Regions from separate parts of the Streptomyces sp. NPDC018031 genome, predicted to be linked through region 1. Evidence: riboswitches for the same ligand, from Rfam matches in the RefSeq annotation. Region 1 holds a riboswitch; each other region holds the start of a gene.
What was found. A riboswitch is a leader RNA that binds a small molecule or an ion and turns the genes downstream of it on or off. The one in region 1 is predicted to bind cobalamin.
Positions count from the first base shown of each region.

Region 2: it holds a riboswitch for cobalamin, as region 1 does, so the genes downstream of both, ACH4B3_RS30765 (energy-coupling factor ABC transporter permease) here and ACH4B3_RS23130 (hypothetical protein) in region 1, are expected to answer to the same signal.
Region 3: it holds a riboswitch for cobalamin, as region 1 does, so the genes downstream of both, ACH4B3_RS02200 (ribonucleoside-diphosphate reductase subunit alpha) here and ACH4B3_RS23130 (hypothetical protein) in region 1, are expected to answer to the same signal.

Region 1 covers NZ_JBIRFT010000011.1:74,080-80,873, forward strand. The annotation lists gene ACH4B3_RS23105 (TetR/AcrR family transcriptional regulator) at 1-283, shown strand, start outside; gene ACH4B3_RS23110 (sulfurtransferase) at 342-1,274, opposite strand; gene ACH4B3_RS23115 (ArsR/SmtB family transcription factor) at 1,730-2,056, shown strand; gene ACH4B3_RS23120 (O-acetyl-ADP-ribose deacetylase) at 2,102-2,614, opposite strand; gene ACH4B3_RS23125 (flavodoxin family protein) at 2,697-3,305, opposite strand; cobalamin riboswitch at 3,737-3,958, shown strand; gene ACH4B3_RS23130 (hypothetical protein) at 4,157-5,041, shown strand; gene ACH4B3_RS23135 (cysteine synthase family protein) at 5,038-6,060, shown strand; gene ACH4B3_RS23140 (ATP-grasp domain-containing protein) at 6,057-6,794, shown strand, end outside.
Region 2 covers NZ_JBIRFT010000022.1:31,433-38,226, reverse strand. The annotation lists gene ACH4B3_RS30795 (hypothetical protein) at 1-203, shown strand, start outside; gene ACH4B3_RS30790 (hypothetical protein) at 536-700, shown strand; gene ACH4B3_RS30785 (response regulator transcription factor) at 1,078-2,013, shown strand; gene ACH4B3_RS30780 (energy-coupling factor ABC transporter ATP-binding protein) at 2,142-2,996, opposite strand; gene cbiQ (cobalt ECF transporter T component CbiQ) at 2,993-3,742, opposite strand; gene ACH4B3_RS30770 (energy-coupling factor ABC transporter substrate-binding protein) at 3,747-4,151, opposite strand; gene ACH4B3_RS30765 (energy-coupling factor ABC transporter permease) at 4,153-4,866, opposite strand; cobalamin riboswitch at 4,895-5,091, opposite strand; gene ACH4B3_RS30760 (SpoIIE family protein phosphatase) at 5,196-6,794, opposite strand, start outside.
Region 3 covers NZ_JBIRFT010000001.1:516,699-523,492, reverse strand. The annotation lists gene ACH4B3_RS02210 (alpha/beta fold hydrolase) at 1-352, opposite strand, end outside; gene ACH4B3_RS02205 (ribonucleotide-diphosphate reductase subunit beta) at 601-1,659, opposite strand; gene ACH4B3_RS02200 (ribonucleoside-diphosphate reductase subunit alpha) at 1,659-4,082, opposite strand; cobalamin riboswitch at 4,208-4,365, opposite strand; gene mctP (monocarboxylate uptake permease MctP) at 4,667-6,301, opposite strand; gene ACH4B3_RS02190 (DUF3311 domain-containing protein) at 6,298-6,558, opposite strand; gene ACH4B3_RS02185 (GntR family transcriptional regulator) at 6,787-6,794, opposite strand, start outside.

The DNA.
Region 1 (6,794 bases):
CGACGGCCGAGGGTGCTTCGCCATCAACGCCGCGGTCGAGGCGGCCGCCGCGGACCCGGACGTCAAGGACGCGGTCCGGCGCAACTTCGACCGGGTGGAGGACGAGTTGTGCGCGGTGCTGACCGCCGCGCGGCACGCGGGCGAGATCCGCTCCACCGGGGACCCGCGCACCCTCGCCCGGCAGGTGCAGAGCACCTACTACGGCCTGCGGGTGCTCGGCCGGGCCCGCGGCGACCGGGCGGCGCTGCTCGAGACCGTCGAGAGCGCTCTGGCCGGTCTGTGACCGGCCGCGCGGCCGGCGCGCGCCCCGAGCCGCCGGCCCGCCCCGCGGGCGGTGCCGGTCACCGCGGGGAGCCGGCGCTCCCCTCGGCCGGGCCGCTCTCCGCCCCGGTGACGACCGGCAGTTCGGAGGGGAGTCCCCACTCGCTCCACGAGCCGTCGTACACCGACAGCTCGCGGTAGCCGGCCAGTTCGGCGCCGAGCGCCAGGACACAGGCGGTCACCCCCGACCCGCAGCTGAAGACGAATCGTTCCCGGTCCCCGGCCAGGGCGGAGAACGCCGTACGCAACCGTGCCGCCGGGAGCATCCTGCCGTCCTGCTGGATCTCGCCGAAGGGCAGATTGACCGCCCCGGGCATATGGCCTCCCCGCAGCCCCGGGCGGGGCTCGGGGGCCGTGCCGGAGAACCGCTGCCGGGAGCGGGCGTCGAAGACGGCCGCGTCCGGGTCGGCCAGGGCCGTCGCGACATCGGCCCGGCCCACCACCAGCCCCGGACGGGGCCGCGCGGTGAAGTCACCGCGCCGCGGTGCGGGTGCGGGGTCCCCGGACTCCAGCGGCAGCCCCGCCGCGGTCCAGGCGGGCAGTCCGCCGTCGAGCACCGCGGCCCGGTCGAACCCCATGGCACGCAGCATCCACCAGGCGCGTGCGCTGGAGTAGATCCCCACCGCGTCGTACACCACGACGGTGCTGCCGTCGTCGATGCCGAGGAGTCGCATCTCCTCGGTGAACCGGTCCGGACCGGGCATGGTGTGCGGGAGCGGGGCGGTGTGGTCCGACAGCGCCCCGTCGATGTCGAAGGGCCGCGCTCCCGGGATCCGCCGGTCGGCCCCGCGGTGCGCCCCCACCGAGGCGTCCAGGACCACCAGGTCCGGCTCTCCCAGCCGGGGCGCGAGCCAGTCGGTACCGACCAGGGGACCCGGCGGCCGGCCGGACGGGCCCTGCCCGCTCACCGCGTGCCGCCCCGAGGTTCCGGCCGGACCCGCGGGTCCCGGCATGTCGCTGCGCACCACATACTCCCCGAAGAATCGCTGCCCCATGGTCCGGTCGGCGATGATAGTCCCGGCCGCTGACGGTCGCGCCGCCCGCCCCGGGGCCGGGGGCGCGGCCGGGCCGGGTCCGCCGGGCCGTCGGCCCGCCCGGGGTGCGTGGCGGCCGGTGCGCCCGGAGCCGCGGGGTGGCCGGGTCGGGCCGCGGGGTGTCGACGGACAGGGCGCGGGCCCGCGCGACGAGGCCACCGAAGACCTGCCCGGCCTCGGCGGGCCGCCCGGCGACGACGTCCCGGGAGAGCGAGGACGCCGGCCCGGATCCCGGCAGGGCCGGGATGCGTTCGATCGCTGCTGTGCCTGCTGTGCCTGCTGTGCCCGCTGTGCCCGCTGCCCGCGGCCGGCCACCGCCGCCGTGGGGCGGCGCGAGTGTATGATCGTGATCGAACATCAGGTCAGGGGGCACCATGGCGGAACGCAGCGGCCACCGCGCCGAACCCGTGCACACGCACCCCGACGACGTCCCGCTCCAGACGGCCCTCGCCGCCCTCGCCGACCCCGTTCGGCTGCGACTGGTACGCGAGTTGGCCGGGTCCCCGGAGTGGACGCGAGGCTGCGGCAGCTTCGACGTACCGGTCGGCAAAGCGGCGCTGAGCCACCACTTCACCGTGCTGCGCGGCGCCGGGCTGGTCGAACAGCGCGACCACGGCCCCCGACGCCTCAACCGGCTGCGGAGCGAGGAGTTCGACGCGCGCTTCCCCGGGCTCCTCGCCCTCGTCCTGCGCGAGGAGTGACGGGCCCGCCCGGCGGGGGCCGGCCCGCGCCGGAGCGTCCCGCGCTCAGCCGTGCCGCTGCCCGGCGAAGGCGGCGTACGCCGGTTCGTCGAAGAGCACGAAACGCACCTCGCCGACGTCCGTGTCCGTGGCGCGCACCGTCTCCACCGCGATACGGGCACCGTCCTCCAGCGGCCAGCCGTAGACGCCCGTGGAGATCGCGGGGAATGCGACCGTCGTGGCACCCAGCTCGTCCGCGACCCGCAGCGCCGCGCGGTAGCAGGAGGCGAGCAGCGCCGAACGGTCCTCCTCGGCCGACCACACCGGGCCGACGGTGTGGACGACCCAGCGGGCGTCGAGCCGGCCCGCCACGGTGGCCACCGCCTGCCCGGTGGGCAGTCCCTTCCCGTACCGGGAGGCGCGCAGCGCCCGGCAGGCGTCCAGGATCTCGGGTCCACCCCTGCGGTGGATGGCACCGTCCACCCCGCCTCCGCCGAGCAGGGAGGAGTTCGCGGCGTTGACGATGACGTCGACGTGCTGCTCGGTGATGTCGCCCCGGATGAGAGTGATGGTCGTCATGGCCCCATCCTGCGGCACCGGGCCCCCGGCCGCCGTCTCCGCCGACCGGGCGGTGCACGCCGACCGGATCGGGACGGCGGCCTCACCCCGGGGGCGCGCCCAGCGGGTCGGCGGCCAGGGCGCGGGCCACCCCGTGCAGGTTCGCCGCCATGGCCCGCCCCGTCCGGTGCGACCAGTCGTGGCCTCGCTCCTCGTCCAGGTAGTCCGGTCCCGGGCCGGGGCCGAGGTGCCAGTAGGTCCAGGACTGCCCGGGGATGGTGTAACCGATGTCCCCGAGGGCGCCGTTGATCTCGCTGATGACGTGATGCGCCCCGTCCTCGTTGCCGGTGACCACGACGCCCGCGACCCGGTTGTAGGCGACCGGGCGGTCGCTGTCGTCGGTTTCGGAGAGCATGGCGTCCATCCGTTCCAGGACCCGCTGGGCGACCGAGGACGGGCGGCCCAGCCAGGTCGGCGAGGCGATGACGAGGATCCGCGCGTCCAGCAGCCTGGCGTGTACCGCCGGCCAGTCGTCACCGGCGCGCACCGCCTCGCTGACGACGCCGGGCTGGATGTCGAGATCCACCGCCCGGAGGTGTTCCACCTCCACGCCCCGGTCGCGCAGTTCGTCGCCGACGACCCGGGCCAGGGCATGCGTGTTGGACGGTTCCGGGGACCTCTTGAGCGTGCAGTTGATGATCAGTGCCTTCATGGCGGAACGGGTACCCGGTCGGCGGCGCGGCCCGCCCGGCCGGCGGCCGGACGGGTGAACGCCGGGGCGGTGGGCGGCCTCGGCGGGGGCCCGGCCGGCGGTATGCCCGCGAGGGCCGGCGCGCTCCCGGCCCGCCGGCCGCCCTCCCGCCCCGCCGGCCGCCCTCCCGCCCGGGGCGGCACCGAGCGGTGGACGGCGCCGCCCCGGGCACGTCCCCCCGGTGGGCCCGGACGCCGGAGCCGGGCGTCCGGTGTGCCCCTCCGGCCCCGGCGCGCCCTGCCTCGATTCCACCGGCTCCCGCGTCCCACCGCCGGGGGCCGGACGGCGCGGCCGCGGTCTCCCGCGCCCCCGCGTGCCCGGGCCGGCCCGCGCCCACCAGGCGCGACGGGGCCGCAGGGGAGGCCCCCTGTCGCTTCCGGTCGGACGCCTCTACGCTGATGTGCGCAGTCGGTTCGCGCCGCCGTACGGCGGCGCGTCGTAAGAGGGAACCCGGTGCGAATCCGGGACTGTCCCGCAGCGGTGAGTGGGAACGAACGCCGTCAACAGCACTGGTCTCCACCGGGGACCGGGAAGCGACGGCCGGTAGGTGTCCGCCGGAGATCCGGTGGACGTGCCCACGAGTCCGAAGACCTGCCACTGCGCGCGTGCGGTGCCGTACGCGCTGTTCACGGTGACCTCGAGGGCTGGGTCGGCGGTGCAGGCGGATCGACGCGCGCGAACGCGGCGCGTCCGCCCCTCCTCCCGGCGGGCCCCTGGGGCCGCACGACGAGGGAGGACGTGGTGGTGACTGGGCACCGTATCCGGGCCGGCTGCCGACCCGCGCACGCACGGCGGCCCCGGCGGGGTGCCCGATGCTGACGCTCACCGGGGACCTGCGGACCCGTACCTTCGCCGGTGTCTGCCACGGCACCCTCGGCGAACTCTTCCAGGGGCCGCTGCGTCCCGACGCCCGCCCGGACATCGCGCTCGTGTCGTTCCCGGTGGACCGCCACTCCTGGGTGTACTTCACCCCCGGGGACGGCCCGCCGGATCCGCTGCCCGCCGGGGAGAAGGCCGCCACGGCGGCGCGCCTGTTCCTGGACCACTTCGGGCTCACCCTGCCGCCCGGTCGCTGGAGCGCCCACACCGACCTGCGGGTCGGGGTCGGCATGGCGAGCTCGACCGCCGACATCGTGGCCACCCTCCGGTGCCTGTTCCGGGTGTTCGCCATGCCGTACGACCCGGACGTGGTGATCGCCGTCCTGTCCGCGATCGAACGGGCCGACAGCGTCTTCCTGGACGAGTTCGTGCTCTACCTGAGCGGCCGGCACCGGGTGGTACGGCGCCTGGGCACCGACATCGGCTTCCACACCGCCTTCGTCACCGAACCGGGGACGGTGGACACGGCCGCCGTCACCCCGCTGCTGCTGCGGCACTACCGGCGGCGCGCGGAGGAGTACCAGCGGTGCCTGACCGACCTGCTCAAGGGCTTCTCCTCCGGTGACCCGGCCGCGGTGGCGCGGGCGGCGACCACCAGCGCGGTGCTGTCCCAGGAGGTGCTGCCCAAGCGGTCGTTCGAAGCCGTCCTGGCGCACCGTGAGGACATCGGCGCCGACGGGGTCTTCGTCGCCCACACCGGCTCGCTGGTCGGCTACCTCTTCTCCCGGCGTCCGGCCCCCGCGGTCCGGGACGAACTCTCCGCCTTCTTCCACTCGCTCGGCCACCAGTGCTCTTTCGCCCAAGGAGGCTACGGGTGATACACACCCACATCGCTGACGCACTCAAGGTTCCCGACCTGATCCGGCTGACGGACCGCATGGTCCTGGTCCGGTTCGAGTCGATGAAGATCTACTCGGCTCTCGCGGCCGTCCGCCACCTGCTGGACCGGGGCACGGTCCGCCCCGGCCAGACCCTGATCGACAGCTCCAGCGGCATCTACGCCTACGCGCTGGCCCTGGCCTGCCACCGGTACGGCATGCGGTGCCACATCGTGGCCTCCACCACCGTGGACGCCACCACCCTCGCCCAGCTGGAGGTCCTCGGCGCCACCGTCGAGCAGGTGAGGCCCTCCCGAAACCTCAAACTGGACCAGGAGTTACGCGTCCGGCGGGTGCGGGAGATCCTCGCCGAACGGCCCGACACGCACTGGATGCGCCAGTACCACGACGACATCCACTACCTGGGGTACCAGGAGGTCGGCGACCTGGTGGCCGCCACCGTCCCGGACCGGCCGCTCACCGTGGTCGGCGGCGTCGGGTCCGGCGCCTCGACGGGCGGGCTCGTCGAGCACCTCAGGCGCCGGGACCCGTCCGTCCGGCTGGTCGGTGTCCAGCCGTTCGGCAGCGTCACCTTCGGCAGCCAGGACCACCACGACCCGGAGGCGATCATCGCCGGCATCGGCTCCTCGATCGTCTTCGACAACGTCCGCCACCACCTCTACGACGCCGTGCACTGGATGGACTTCACCCACGCCATGTCCGGCACCGTCGCCCTGCTGCGCGAGCACGCCGTCTTCGCCGGGCTGTCCACCGGCGCCGCCTACCTCACCGCCCTGCACGAGGCGCGCCGCCAACCCGAGCAGCTCCACCTGGTGATCGGGGCCGACACCGGCCACCGCTACGTCGACCTGGTGCACGCCCGGCACGCCGAGGCCCAGGACCCGGCCGCGCTCAAACCGGTCGAGGTCGGCACCCCCGAGGACATGTCCATGCCCTGGTCCACCATGGCGTGGGACCGCACCCCCTGCCCGACGCACTGGAAGGAAGCGGCGGCGTGACCCTGGTCTGCCTGGAATCCCTCACCTTCGGACTGGGACACCTGGTCCGCGCCGCCGACCGGGCCGGCGAACGGCTGTGCCTGCTGACCCGCGACCCCTCCTGGTACGGCCACGAACTGGACCGGCTCCCGGCCGGTTCGCTGGACGTGGTGCGGGCCGACACCCTCGACCCCGAAACGGCGGCGGCGTGCCTGGGCCGCACACCGGACCTGCGCGGGCTGATCAGCTCCACCGACACCTGGACGCTGACCGGCGCCGATCTGACGGACCGCTTCGGCCTGCCCGGCCTGGACGCGGCGGTGCTGCGGCTCACCCGGGACAAGGCCGCGGTCCGCGACCGGCTGTTCGAGGCCGGACTGACGCGGGCCCGCGCGGTGGTGGCCGACCCCCGGGACGCCGACGCCGCCGCGCTGGTGGTCAAGGAGGTGGGCCTGCCGGCGATCCTGAAGGACACCGCGGGGACCGGCAGCCAGAACGTCTGGCTGGTCCGGGACGAGAAGGAGACGGACGCCGCGCTGCGCGAGGCCGCCCCCCGGCGGCTGACCGGCCGGCTGTTCGCCGAGCCGTACTTCTCCGGACCGGTGTACAGCGCCGAGACCCTCACCTGGGCGGGGCGGACCCGGCTGCTGGGCGTGTCCAGCCGGCTGATGTCGGCGGAGCCGCGGTTCCGCGAGGAGATCACCGCGTTCCCCGTGGCGTTCCCCGGAACGCGCCACGACGAGCTGGAGCGGTGG
Region 2 (6,794 bases), on a different contig from region 1:
ACCGGGCGGTCCGGGCGGGGGCGGGACCGGCCGGCGCGGTGCCGCTGTGGCCCGGCGTCCGCGCCGCGCGCGGGTGCCGGGTGGCCCGAGTGCTGGTGCCGCTGCGGCTGCTGGCGCTGGCCGTGATGCTGGCCCCGCGCGCGACCGGCCTGCGCCGCACCGGCGCGCGCAGGTGCGCGGCGGCCCTCAGCGGCCTGCGGTGACCTCCGGGCCACGGGCCCGCTCGCGCTGCCCCGGCCACCACCGCCCCGACTACCTTGTTTGCATCTGCTTGCCACCCCTCCGTCCGGCACGCGACGGTTGACACCACACCACCCCGGTGACCGCACCAGGCCGGGGCGCACCGAGTGGCACCTCTCGCGGCCCGACCGCCGCGTGCAAGTCGCGACGGCCCGCGAAGGTCGCCGGCGCCGTCGAGAGGAGGATCCCGATGCGCGACGGCTCGTGCGGAGACGACGGGGACGTGGCGGAGGGCGCGGCGGCGGGGAGGGCTCCCGCGCCGGTGCCTTCCGGGTCGCCGCGGAGGTGGCCGTCAGTGGGCGCTTCACGGCATGTGTGGTGGGAGGGGGTGCGTACCGTGCTCGGTGTGGTCGAGGCGGTCGCGGTCCTGACCGACGCGCAGGCCCTCGCCGTTGTGGCGAGGGCGCTCACCGCGGTGAGTGGCACGGTCGCCGACGCCGGCAAGCCCGAGCGACCGTGACACGTGGGTCCGGTCGCCCTGCGGCGGCCGGGCCCCCTGCCGTTTCCGGCGTGCTCCTTACAGGTAACAGCATCGGGAGACGGCGGCCAAGGGCAGTCCGTCCGATCGGGCTCAAGCAGGCGCACGAAATCCCTTTCGTGCGCGGGAAGAAGGGGGGCGCTCTGTCCGCCCAGACCGATGCCTGTCTCGCCTGCGGCCGGGCGCTGCCGCCGCCCCGGAACGTGGGACGCCCCCGGGAGTACTGCTCGGCCACATGCCGCTCGGCGGGACGGCGCGCTCGCGCGCGCGAGGCTTCCCGTCAGGCGCGGCAGCGCGGCCCCTGCACGGTCGAGCTGGCGGGCCGGCGCTGTCCCCGGCAGGCCGAGTACACGCTGCTGGTGAACGGGGTGCCGTTCCGGTTCTGCCCCGCCTGCTACCCCATGGCGACGCAGTACCTGCTGGACCAGGGCGTTCCGGCAACCGGGATCGAAGTGCCCCGGCGCCCGGTCCCGTCCGAGCCCGGCCGGACGCTCCCGACCGGCACCGCCCGCCCGGAGTCGGGCCCCGCCCGCCCGACGCAACTCCTGCTGGTCGAGGACGACGAGGCGGTTCTCCTGGCCCTCCGGGCGGTGCTCATGCGCTGGGGCTACGAGGTCCTTGTCGAGGGAACCGGACGAGCCGGTCTGCGCAGCGCCTACCTCCAGCGCCCGGACCTCGTGCTGCTCGACGTGATGCTGCCCGACATCGACGGATTCGAAGTGCTGCGGCGACTGCGTACCGTCAGCGATGTCCCGGTCATCTTCCTGACGGCGCGCAGCGACAGCGTCGACGTGGTCGTCGGACTGACCAGCGGCGCGGACGACTACATCGTCAAGCCCTGTCAGCCCGTCGAGATCGCCGCGCGCATCGAACGCGTACTGCACCGCTACCGGGCCGCGGAGGGGCGGGGCGACGACGTGTACGACGACGGCCTGCTGCGGCTGGACTCGCAGCGGCAACAGGCGTGGGCCGCTGGTTCCCGACTGCCGCTCACCACAGCGGAGTTCCGCGTGCTGAACCGACTCGTTCGCCACGCGGGCGTCATCCAGCACGTCGGGAGGCTCCTCGACGAGGGCTGGGACGATCCGGACCCGACCGCCCACGGGCGGGTCAAATTCGTCATCTCCCGGCTGCGCGGCAAGCTCGACCGTACGCCTGTGGGCGGTGGATCCATCGTCTCGGTCCGCGGCGTCGGCTATCTCTACCGCTCGCCCACCACGCCTCCGCTCCCTGCTCCCCGGCGTGATTCCGCACCGGCCGGATACGGTCACGCGCGCTCTTTGGGAGACCCCTGAACACTGCGGACGGACGGATGGCAGGACAGGCGGAAGGCCGAGCAGCCGCTCGATGGGTGCTCCTCGACCCGGATGGCAGTGTCACCTGAGCGCATCGGAGGGCGGACGGCGGCGGGCGGCCGCGCCGGTCAGCCGCCGGACACCGCCGCCGTCCAGCGCGCGAACTCCTCGGGCGTCCGCGGCCCCGGCTCGCCCGCGGACAGCAGTCCGTGCGCCCGCAGTACCTCCGCGGCCGCCATGCCCCACGGGCGGCGCAGCCTCGCCGCGTCCAGCAGCGCCTGGTCGCCCAGCAGTGCCGAGACCTCGCCGGTGCGCAGCCCGTCCGGCGCCAGCACCGCCGCGTCGTCCGCCCAGCGCAGCGCCAGGTCCACGTCATGGGTGGCCATCAGCACCGTGGTGCCCGTCTCCCGCAGCCGGCCCAGCACTTCGAGCAGCCGCTCCTGCCCGTGCGGGTCCAGCCCGGCCGTCGGCTCGTCCAGGATCAGCACCCGCGGACGCATGGCCACCGCCCCGGCGATGGCCGCGCGCTTGCGCTGCCCGTAGGAGAGCAGATGGGTGGGCCGGTCGTGCAGCGCCGTGATGTCCAGCGCCTCCAGGGCCTCGGCGACCCGGTCGCGCACCTCCTCCGGCGGCAGCCCCAGGTTCATCGGGCCGAAGGACACGTCCTGGCCGACCGAGGCGGCGAACAGCTGGTCGTCGGGGTCCTGGACGACCAGCTGGACGGCGGTGCGCAGCCGGGTCAGCGCCTTGCGGTCGTGGCCCACCCGCTCGCCGTCCAGCCGCAGTTCGCCCCAGGCGCACCGCAGCCCGCCGCTGAGCAGCCGCATCAAGGTGGTCTTGCCGCTGCCGTTGCGGCCGAGCAACGCCACCGAACGCCCTTCGCTGACGGCGAAGCACACCCCGCGCAGCACCGGGGGACCGTCCTCGTAGGCGTATCCGGCGTCGACGAGCTCCACGACCGGTGGCGGGGACGACGGGGTCATGGGACGAGCCTTTCGAGTACGAGGGTGAGGACGACCAGGCCCGTCAGCAGGGCCGCGGTGGCGCCGACGAAGCGCCTCGACACGGTCGCCGGGGGCAGCAGGACCCGCAGCGTGCCGTCGTAGCCGCGGCCGGCGAGCCCGGCCTGCAGCCGGCCGGCCCGGTCGAAGGCCCGGACGAACGCGATCGCGCCCAGCCCGGCCACCGACCGCCACGCCGCCGCCCGGCTGGTGTGGCCCAGCCGGGCGGCCTGCGCCTGGCGGACCCGGGACAGCGTGTCCAGGAGCAGGAAGCTGATCCGGTACATCACCAGCGCGACGTCGACCACGGCCGCCGGCACGCCGGCCCGCACCAGACGGGGGAACACGTCGGAGACCGGTGTGGTGAAGGCGAACAGCAGCACCCCCAAGGAGGCCGCGGAAGTCCGCAGCAGCAGCTGTCCGGCCTGCTCCGGGCCGCCCGGCGCCAGGGAGAGCGGCCCGTGCGGACCGCCCACCTGCACCAGCAGCGGCAGCGCCCCGGTGACGCAGAATCCGAGCGGTATCCGGAAGGCCCGCCACAGCTGCCGTCCGGCGACCCCCGCCGGGCCGAGGAGCAGTGCCAGCGTGGCGGCGGCCACCAGTGGCGCGCCCGGCCAGGGCGGCAGACAGACCGCGGTCACCGTCAGGCCGAGACCCAGCAGGGCCTTCTCCAGTGGATGGCGGTGGCGCCAGCGACTGCTGTGCGCCGCCGCGTCGATGGGCAGCACCGGGTCAGGCGGACCGGTCGGCGGCGGTGCCCGAGGGCCGTGCCGGCTCTTCCGGCGCGCCCGCGTCGGGTGCCGGCGGCAGGTCTGCGGCGGCGGCCGCCGCGGCGGCGCGGGCCTCGCCCTGGCGGCGCCCCTTGCGGAGCCCGAAGTAGTACGCCAGCACCCCGGCCCCCAGCGCGGCCTGCAGCGCGAACAGCGCCGACTCGATCTCTCCGGACGGGGGTTCGTACAGCGGACTGAACCACGGCTCGTAGTCCGGCTTGTTCTCGGTGATCGCCGTCTCCGCCTGGGCGTCGGCCCCGGCGAACGGCTCCTCCTTGTCGTCGCCGAGCCCCAGGACGACCGGCAGCACGGCGAGCAGCGCGACCACCGCCAGGATCAGTGCGTTGATCTTCGCGTTACGGCTCATGTCAGGCCACCGCGCCCTTCGTGCCGGTCGTGCCGCTCGCGTCGCCGGACCGCTCGCCCGGCAGCACGCCCAGCCGGGCCAGCTCGCCCTTGCTCGACTGCGTCAGCAGCCGCATCACCAGCACCGTCAGCAGCCCCTCGCTGACCGCCAGCGGAATCTGGGTGACCGCGAAGATGCCGCCGAACTTGGCCAGCGCGCCGGCGAATCCGCTGCTCGGGTCCGGGAACGCCAGGGCCAGCTGCACGCTGGTGACGCAGTAGGTGCTCAGGTCGGCGGCGAACGCGCCGAAGAACACACAGACCATCAGCGGCGCGCCGAACCGGCGCAGCAGCCGGTACAGGCCGTATCCCGCCCACGGGCCGACGATGGCCATGGAGAAGGCGTTGGCGCCCAGCGTGGTCAGTCCGCCGTGGGCCAGCAGCAGGGCCTGGAACAGCAGCGTGATGGTGCCCAGCACGGCCATGACGGGCGGCCGGAACAGGATGGCGCCGAGCCCGGTGCCGGTGGGGTGCGAACAGCTCCCCGTCACCGAAGGGATCTTGAGGGCGGACAGGACGAAGGTGAAGGCGCCCGAGGCGCCGACCAGCAGTGTGCTCTCGGGGTGCGTCTTGACCTCGCGGGTCAGCGCGCGCACCCCGTGGAAGACGAACGGAGCGGAAGCCGCGGCCCAGGCGGCGGCGTGCACAGGGGGCAGATAGCCCTCGGCTATATGCATGAGAAGGGAGACCTCTCCAGCACCTCGTGGATGGACGACACACCCTGGCCGGTCTCCTGGCTGACGGGTGATGCCGCCCGAACTCCGCCTTCCCGGGCGCCGCGGTACTTCCACGCCGTCCCAGTGGCTTCCCCGCGGGGATGGAGCCGGACTTCCCGATCACAGTGGCGAGGGCCGCACCGGTTCCACACCGGTTTCCCGTGCACCAAGGCCCTGTGACCTTAGTGCCCCATACGTGCTCACGACAAGCCATGGCAAGCAGCGCACAACCGCCGCACCGGCGGCCCGGGGCGGTGCCCAGCCGGCCGCCGGACCCGGCGCCGGGGCCCTCACAGCATCGGCGGCAGCGCCTGTTCGGCCCAGATGGTCTTGCCCCCGCGGGTGTAGCGGCTGCCCCATCGGGTGGTGAGCTGGGCGACCAGGTACAGACCGCGACCGCCCTCGTCGGTGTCCCGGGCCCGGCGCATCCTCGGCTGGGTACTGCTGGGGTCGGACACCTCGCAGGTCAGCACGTCGGTCCGGATCATCCGCAGTTCGATCGGGCCGCCCGCGTGCCGGATCGCGTTGGTGACCAGCTCACTGACGACCAGCTCGGTGGTGAACGACAGCAGGTCCAGTTCCCAGGCGGTCAGCTGTCGCATCACCAGCTCCCGGGCACGGGCCACCACGGCCGGGTCGGCCTCCAGCGCCCAGGTCGCCGTGTCCCGTTCCGGCACCCGCCGCGTCCGGGCCACCAGCAGCGTCACATCGTCCGGCAGGCGGGTGGGCGGCAGCCCGGCCACGATCTCCCGGGCCACGTCGTGCAGCGGCCGGTGCAGCGCGTCCGTCTGCACCAGCCGCTTCTGCAGTTGCTCCATGCCCTCGTCGACGTCGCCCTCGCCCCGCTCGATCAGGCCGTCGGTGTACAGCGCCAGCACACCGCCCGGCGTGACGTCGATCACCGACTTCTCGAACGGCAGCCCGCCCACCCCCAGCGGCGGGCCGGGGTTCATGGCCACGAAGGTCACCGTGCCGTCGGCGTCCACCACGGCCGGCGGCGGGTGCCCGGCACTCGCCATCGAACAGCGGCCGCTCACCGGGTCGTACACCGCGTACAGGCAGGTGGCGGCGAAGGTGTCCGGTCCGCTCTGGGCGGAGGAGTCGCCCGACAGGCCGGGGCCGGGCAGGGTCGGCACGCCGGGCTGCTCCGCGCCCACGGGCTGCTGGGCCCCCGCCGGTTCCGGCGCGCCCAGCGGCAGTTGCAGCACCAGGTCGTCCAGATGGGTGAGCAGTTCGTCCGGGTCCGGATCGAGGTCGGCGAGGGTCCGCACGGCGGTGCGCAGCCGGGCCATCGAGGCGGTCGCCCGCAGCCCGTGCCCCACCACGTCCCCGACCACCAGGGCGACGCGCGCCGAGGAAAGCGGGATGACGTCGTACCAGTCCCCGCTGACCCCGCCGATCGGATCGGCCGGCAGGTAGACGCTGGCGGTCCTGACCGCGGCGGTGTCCGCCGTGGCCGGCGGCAGCAGGGACCGCTGCAGGCTCACCGCCGCCAGATGCTCGCGGGTGTAGCGGCGCACGTTGTCCAGGGCCAGCGCGGCACGGGCGGCGATCTCCTCCAGCAGGTGCAGGTCGCCCTTCTCGAAGGCGGGCCGGGTGGGCGCGGTCCGCCACAGCATCAGGTTGCCCAGCAGGGTGTTCCCGGCGCACATCGGGACGCTGATCGCCGAACGGGTGCCGGGGACCGCGGTCGACCAGTCGGGTGGCCCGGGGCCGGTGCCCCCGCCCGCACCCTCCTCGCCGAGGAGGCCGAGGTCCGGCACCAGCACGCCCCGGCCCGGGCGGCTCGGGGAGGTCGGGACGGCCCCGGTGTGCACGGTGCCGGGCGTCCGCAGTGCCGCGGTGCCCTCCCCGGCCACCGCGGTGCGGCGCAGCGCCAGCCGCTCCCG
Region 3 (6,794 bases), on a different contig from region 1:
CCCGGTCCATGCCCAGCGTGGTGAGCAGGTGGTCCACGGCTCCGGCCAGGAAGTCCAGTCCGTAGCGGGAGGGGAGGAAGTCGGCCTCGCCGTAGCCGGGGAGGTCCACGGTGACCAGTGTGCTCCACGGGGTCAGCCACTTCTCGTGGCGGATCCACGCGTGCCGGTTCTGCGAGGAGCCGCCGAGGATCAGCAGCGGCTCCGTGTGCGGGGCGTCCTGGCGGACGACGCGGCAGCGGTAGGAGAAGCCCTGGAAGGCGAAGGCTGGCTCCTCCACCCGCGCCTGCTCCTCGGGTCCGGGATCGGGGTCGAGGGAGAGGGTTTTCCGGGCAGTGGCGGTGTCAGAGCTCATGAGGACCCCTGGGTGGATGGAGCAAGGGCGGTCCCTCATCATGGCGCTGACCGCATCATTCCGGATGTAATCCGTCTTTAGTGGGCGATTCCTCATCCGGGCGGTCTGCTGCGGTTGCGGCGCTTCTGTGCGTGTGGTTGCGCTGGTTGGCGCGGACACCGGTGCACCGGGAGACACCACGGGGGCGCACCCGCGGGTGAGCGGGTGCGCCCCCGAAGGGACTTGGGCCCGGGGCGGGCCGGCGTCCGTCAGAAGTCGTCGTCGAAGGAGACCGACCCCTCCACCGCCACCTGGTACGCCGAGGCGCGGCGCTCGAAGAAGTTGGTGAGCTCCTGGACGTTCTGCAACTCCATGAAGGAGAACGGGTTCTCCGAGCCGTACCGGGCCGGCAGACCGAGCCGGACCAGCCGCTGGTCGGCCACGCACTGCAGGTACTCGCGCATCGACGCGGTGTTCATCCCCGGCAGCCCGTCGCCGCACAGGTCGCGGGCGAACTGCAGTTCCGCCTCCACGGCCTCCTCCAGCATCGCGGTGACCTGCTTGCCCATCTCCTCGTCGAAGAGATCAGGCTCCTCCTCGCGGACGGTGTCCACCACCTGGAAGGCGAAGTCCATGTGCATGGACTCGTCGCGGAACACCCAGTTGGTCCCGGTGGCCAGACCGTGCAGCAGGCCCCGGGAGCGGAACCAGTACACGTAGGCGAAGGCACCGTAGAAGAACAGGCCCTCGATGCACGCGGCGAAGCAGATCAGGTTGAGCAGGAAGCGGCGGCGGTCGGCCCTGGACTCCAACCGGTCCAGCTTCTCCACCTCGTTGATCCACCGGAAGCAGAACTGCGCCTTCTCGCGGATGGACGGGATGTTCTCCACCGCGTCGAAGGCGGCGGCACGGTCGTCCGGATCGGGCAGGTAGGTGTCCAGCAGCGTCAGGTAGAACTGGACGTGCACCGCCTCCTCGAAGAGCTGCCGCGACAGATACAGCCGCGCTTCGGGGGAGTTGATGTGCTTGTAGAGGGTGAGCACCAGGTTGTTCGCCACGATCGAGTCGCCGGTCGCGAAGAACGCCACCAGCCGCCCGATCAGGTGCTGCTCGCCGGGGGAGAGCTTGGCGAGGTCGGCCACGTCGGAGTGGAGGTCGACCTCCTCCACGGTCCAGGTGTTCTTGATGGCGTTGCGGTAGTGCTCGTAGAAGGCCGGGTACCGCATCGGCCGCAGGGTGAGTTCGAAGCCCGGGTCGAGCAGGTTCTTCACCGCCGGGGCGGCGGCGCCGGAGGAGAGCGCCGTGCTGGTGGGGCTGTTGTCGGGCATTACTGGCAGGCCTCGCAGGACTCGGGGTTTTCCAGGGAGCAGGCGATCGCCTCGGCGTCGGGGGCGGCCTGCGGCACCGGGACGGTGGCCGCGGCGCCGGCCGCACGGGCCGACTGGGCGATCCGGGTCGCCGGACGCGACCGCAGGTAGTAGGTGGTCTTGATGCCCTGCTTCCAGGCGTACGCGTACATCGAGCTGAGCTTGCCGATGGTGGGCGAGGCCATGAACAGGTTGAGCGACTGGCTCTGGTCGAGGTACGGGGTGCGGGCGGCGGCCATGTCGATCAGCGCGCGCTGCGGGACCTCCCAGGCCGTGCGGTACAGGTCCCGCAGCTCCCGCGGCACCCAGGAGAAGTCCTGCACCGAGCCGTTGGACTCGCGCAGCGCCTCACGGGTCTGCGCGTCCCACACCCCGAGCCGCTTGAGGTCCTCCACCAGGTAGGAGTTGACCTGGAGGAACTCCCCGCTGAGCGTCTCGCGCTTGAAGAGGTTGGAGACCTGCGGCTCGATGCACTCGTAGACGCCCGCGATGGAGGCGATGGTCGCGGTCGGCGCGATGGCCAGCAGCAGCGAGTTGCGCATGCCGGTGACCGCCATCCGCTCGCGCAGCGCGGTCCACCGCTCCGGCCAGGTCACCTGGGCGCCGGCGTAGTGGTCGGGGTGGAGCACGCCGCGCGCGGTACGGGTGGCGGACCAGCCCGGGTGCGGGCCGTGCCGCTCGGCGAGGTCGCAGGACGCCTCGTACGCGGCGAGCATGATCCGCTCGGAGATCCGGGTGGACAGCGCCTTGGCCTCGGGGGAGTCGAAGGGCAGCCGCAGCCGGAAGAAGACGTCCTGCAGGCCCATCAGGCCCAGGCCCACCGGCCGCCAGCGCGAGTTGGAGGCGCCCGCCTGCTCGGTCGGGTAGAAGTTGATGTCCACCACGCGGTCGAGGAAGGTGACGGCGGTGCGGACGGTGGCGTCCAGCCGCTCCCAGTCCATGCCCGGGACGCCGTCCCCGGTGTCCGGGCCGAGATGCGCGGCGAGGTTGACCGAGCCCAGGTTGCACACCGCCGTCTCACCGTCGTCGGTGACCTCCAGGATCTCCGTGCAGAGGTTGGAGGAGTGCACCACCTTGCCCGGCTCGGCGGTCTGGTTGGCGGTGCGGTTGGCGGCGTCCTTGAAGGTCATCCAGCCGTTGCCGGTCTGCGCCAGGGTGCGCATCATCCGCGCGTACAGCACCCGGGCCGGGATGGTCCGCACCGCCTTGCCCGCCGCTTCGGCGCGCCGGTAGGCGGTGTCGAACTCCTCGCCCCACAGGTCGACCAGTTCCGGGACGTCGGACGGGGAGAACAGCGACCACTCGGCGTCCGCCTCCACCCGGCGCATGAACTCGTCCGGGATCCAGTGCGCGAGGTTGAGGTTGTGCGTGCGGCGGGCCTCCTCACCGGTGTTGTCGCGCAGCTCCAGGAACTCCTCGATGTCCGCGTGCCAGGTCTCCAGGTAGACGCAGGCCGCCCCCTTGCGACGACCGCCCTGGTTGACGGCGGCGACCGAGGCGTCCAGGGTGCGCAGGAACGGCACGATGCCGTTGGAGTGGCCGTTGGTGCCGCGGATCAGCGAACCCCGGGCCCGGATACGGGAGTAGGACAGGCCGATGCCGCCGGCGTGCTTCGACAGCCGGGCCACCTGGTGGTAGCGGTCGTAGATCGAGTCCAGCTCGTCCAGCGGCGAGTCCAGCAGGTAGCAGGACGACATCTGCGGGTGGCGGGTGCCGGAGTTGAACAGGGTGGGGGAGCTGGGCAGGTAGGACAGCGAGCTGGTCAGCCGGTACAGCTCGGACACCTCCGCCAGGGCCCGCTCCGAGAGGTTCTCGGCGAGGCCGCAGGCCACCCGCAGCAGGAAGTGCTGCGGGGTCTCGATCACCTGACGGGTCGTGGGGTGGCGCAGCAGGTAGCGGCTGTGCAGGGTGCGCAGGCCGAAGTAGCCGAAGCGGTCGTCGGCGCCGTCGGCCACGGTCTTGTCGACCAGGGTGTCGAGGCGGTCGGCGTGCGCCCGGACGAAGGCGAGGGTGGCGTCGGAGATCAGGCCCTCGCGGTGGCCGGTCTCGACCGAGGCGGAGAAGGACACCGCGCCCTGGCCGGCCGCCTCCTCCGCGATGGCGAGGGTGAGCAGCCGCGCGGCCAGCCGGGAGTACTCGGGTTCCTCGGAGATCATTCCGGCGGCGGCTTCGGTGGCGAGCGCCCGCAACTCCGCCTCGTCCGAACCCGGATGGCGGCCCCGCAGCGCGGCGGCCGCCACCTTCCCGGGGTCGGTGGCAGGCAGGTCGGCGGTGAGATCGGTCAGGGTGCGCAGCAGGGCGGTCCCCGGCGCGTCGGGCGCGGCCGTGGGGTCCTTGGGGTCCTGGGCTGCCGCTGAAACCGGATCGGCGGGCGCGATGGTCACGGAAGTGCTCTCCCTCGCTCGGCTGAGAGGGCCAGGAGGGCGGTGCGCGATGGGCGCCCACGGGCATGCCGAACCGATGACGGGGCACACCGTGCAGCGTCCACCGGCCCAACCCGCGAGGCCCGGACGTCTTCGAGGCCGTCGGCAGGTAACCGGACTTACGCGCACGCAAAAACACACACGTACACCGTTGCGGGACAGTTCCGGATTCGCACCGGATTCCCCTGCGGCGACAGCGAGGATGAGCATACATCTTGTGTTGGCCGCCGCATGCGCCCCCACATGTTGTGTCAGCAGGTTTGAGCTTTCGCACGATTGTGCTATATCGCGGCGATGCGTGCTCGGCCGCCGCGGCGCACCCGAAGAGGCACGGCGCACGGCGCGGGGGCGGGCCCGCGGCACGGGGCGCGGCGCACGCCAAGGGGCGCGGCGAGCTCGCCGCGCCCCTTGGTCGTCACGCTACCGCCCGGCCGGGCGCAGGACGGCACCACGGCGCCGTCCGGGAGGCGTTCGGAGGTGTGAGACCGGGCACGGCCTCCCCACCGCCCGGCGTACGGGCCGGCGCCCGCGGCGCCGGCCCCGGTTCAGTGCCCGCCCGGCGCACCCGCGGTCGCCGGCGGCAGTTCGGCCTTCACGCCGGCGTCGCCGATGTCGGCCGTGTAGTCCGACGGGGAGGTCTCGTCGATCCCGTCGGGCGCCTTCATCGCCCGCAGCAGCACCGTCAGCGCGACCGTCACCAGGACGTTGAGCACGAAGGCGGTCAGGCCGATGTAGCCGATCTCACCGATGCCCGGAATCTCCTTCTGGCTGCCGCCGAAGTGCTTCTGGGTCGGGCTGGCCACGCCGTACGCGGCCACCGTGCCGTAGATCATGCCGACCGCCCAGCCGGCGATGAGCGCCCAGCGGTGGAACCACCGGGTGAACAGCCCGCCGACCAGCGCCGGGAAGGTCTGCAGGATCCAGATGCCGCCCAGCAGCTGGAAGTTGATCGCCACCGTCTTGTCCATGCCCAGGACGAAGATCAGGGCACCCACCTTGACCAGCAGCGAGACCAGCTTGGAGACCTTCGTCTCCTGCTCCGGCGTGGCGTCCGGCTTGAGGAAGTCCTTGTAGATGTTGCGGGTGAACAGGTTCGCCGCGGCGATGGACATGATCGCCGCCGGGACCAGCGCGCCGATGCCGATCGCGGCGAACGCCACGCCCGCGAACCAGGCCGGGAACATGTCCTCGAACAGCTGCGGGATGGCGAGCTGCCCGTTGTCCACCTTCACGCCGGCCGCGATCGCCATGAAGCCCAGCAGCGCCAGCAGCCCGAGCACCAGCGAGTACAGCGGCAGGATCGTGGTGTTGCGGCGGATCACCTCGCGGCTGCGGCTGGAGAGCGTCGCGGTGATCGAGTGCGGGTACATGAACAGCGCCAGCGCCGAGCCGACCGCGAGCGTGGCGTACGCCCACTGGGACGCCTCCGCCGGTGCCAGCGACCCGCGCGGCTTCCCGGTCGCCTCGTTGGTCTGCCCGAACGCCTCCCCGGCCTTGGCGAAGATGGCGTCGAAGCCGCCCAGCTTGATCGGGATGTAGATGATCGCCACCGCGATGACCAGGTAGATCAGCGCGTCCTTGACGAAGGCGATCAGCGCCGGGGCGCGCAGGCCGGACGAGTAGGTGTACGCGGCGAGCACCCCGAAGGCGATCAGCAGCGGCAGGTCCTTGACGAACCAGTTGGTGTCCGCCCCGCCGCCGACGCCCATCACGTCCAGCACCGCCTGGATGCCGACCAGCTGGAGCGCGATGTACGGCATGGTGGCGAGGATGCCGGTGACCGCGACGGCCAGCGACAGCCCCTTGGAGCCGAAGCGGCCGCGGACGAAGTCCGAGGTGGTGACGTAGCCGTGCTTGTGCGACACCGACCACAGCCGGGGCAGGAAGGTGAAGATCAGCGGGTACACCAGGATGGTGTACGGGACGGCGAAGAAGCCCGCCGCGCCCGCGGCGTACACCGCGGCCGGCACCGCCACGAAGGTGTACGCGGTGTACAGGTCGCCGCCCAGCAGGAACCAGGTGATCCAGGTGCCGAAGCTGCGGCCGCCCAGACCCCACTCGTCGAGGCTGTTCTCGTTCTCGGCCTTGCGCCAGCGCGCGGCCAGGAACCCCATCACCGTGACGGCCAGGAAGAAGAAGATGAAGACGCCGAGCGCGACGCCGTTCACGTCGTTGCTCACTTCGCGGCACCTTCCTTGCGGGCCCGCTGCTCACGGCGGACCAGGACGTAGGCGACCGTGGTCAGCGCGGCCGAGACCGGCACCCACAGCATCTGGTACCAGTAGAAGAACGGGATGCCCCACAGGGTGGGGTCGACCTTGGCGTACGAGCCGACCCACAGCATCGCGATGAACGGTGCGACCAGGCAGATACCGGCCACCACACGCGAGGGTGTGACGACCGGTCTGGTGCCTTGCGTACCGGACGTTTCGGGCATGGCGCTGCTCCGTCCCCTCGGCTGATCACCTGTGTAACGCGCAGGAAATCTAAGCCAGCGGGCCGGGGGCCGTCACTACCCGTCCGTATATCGGTATGACAAATTCGAGCCATCCGCGGTCCGTGCGGGTGTTCCGGCGGGCACCGCCCGACCGGTGGCGCCGCCGCCCGCCCCGCCGGGCCGAGCCCCCCGGCGGGTGGCCCGGCGCCCCGCGGGGCCGGGGCCGGTTCAGTCGT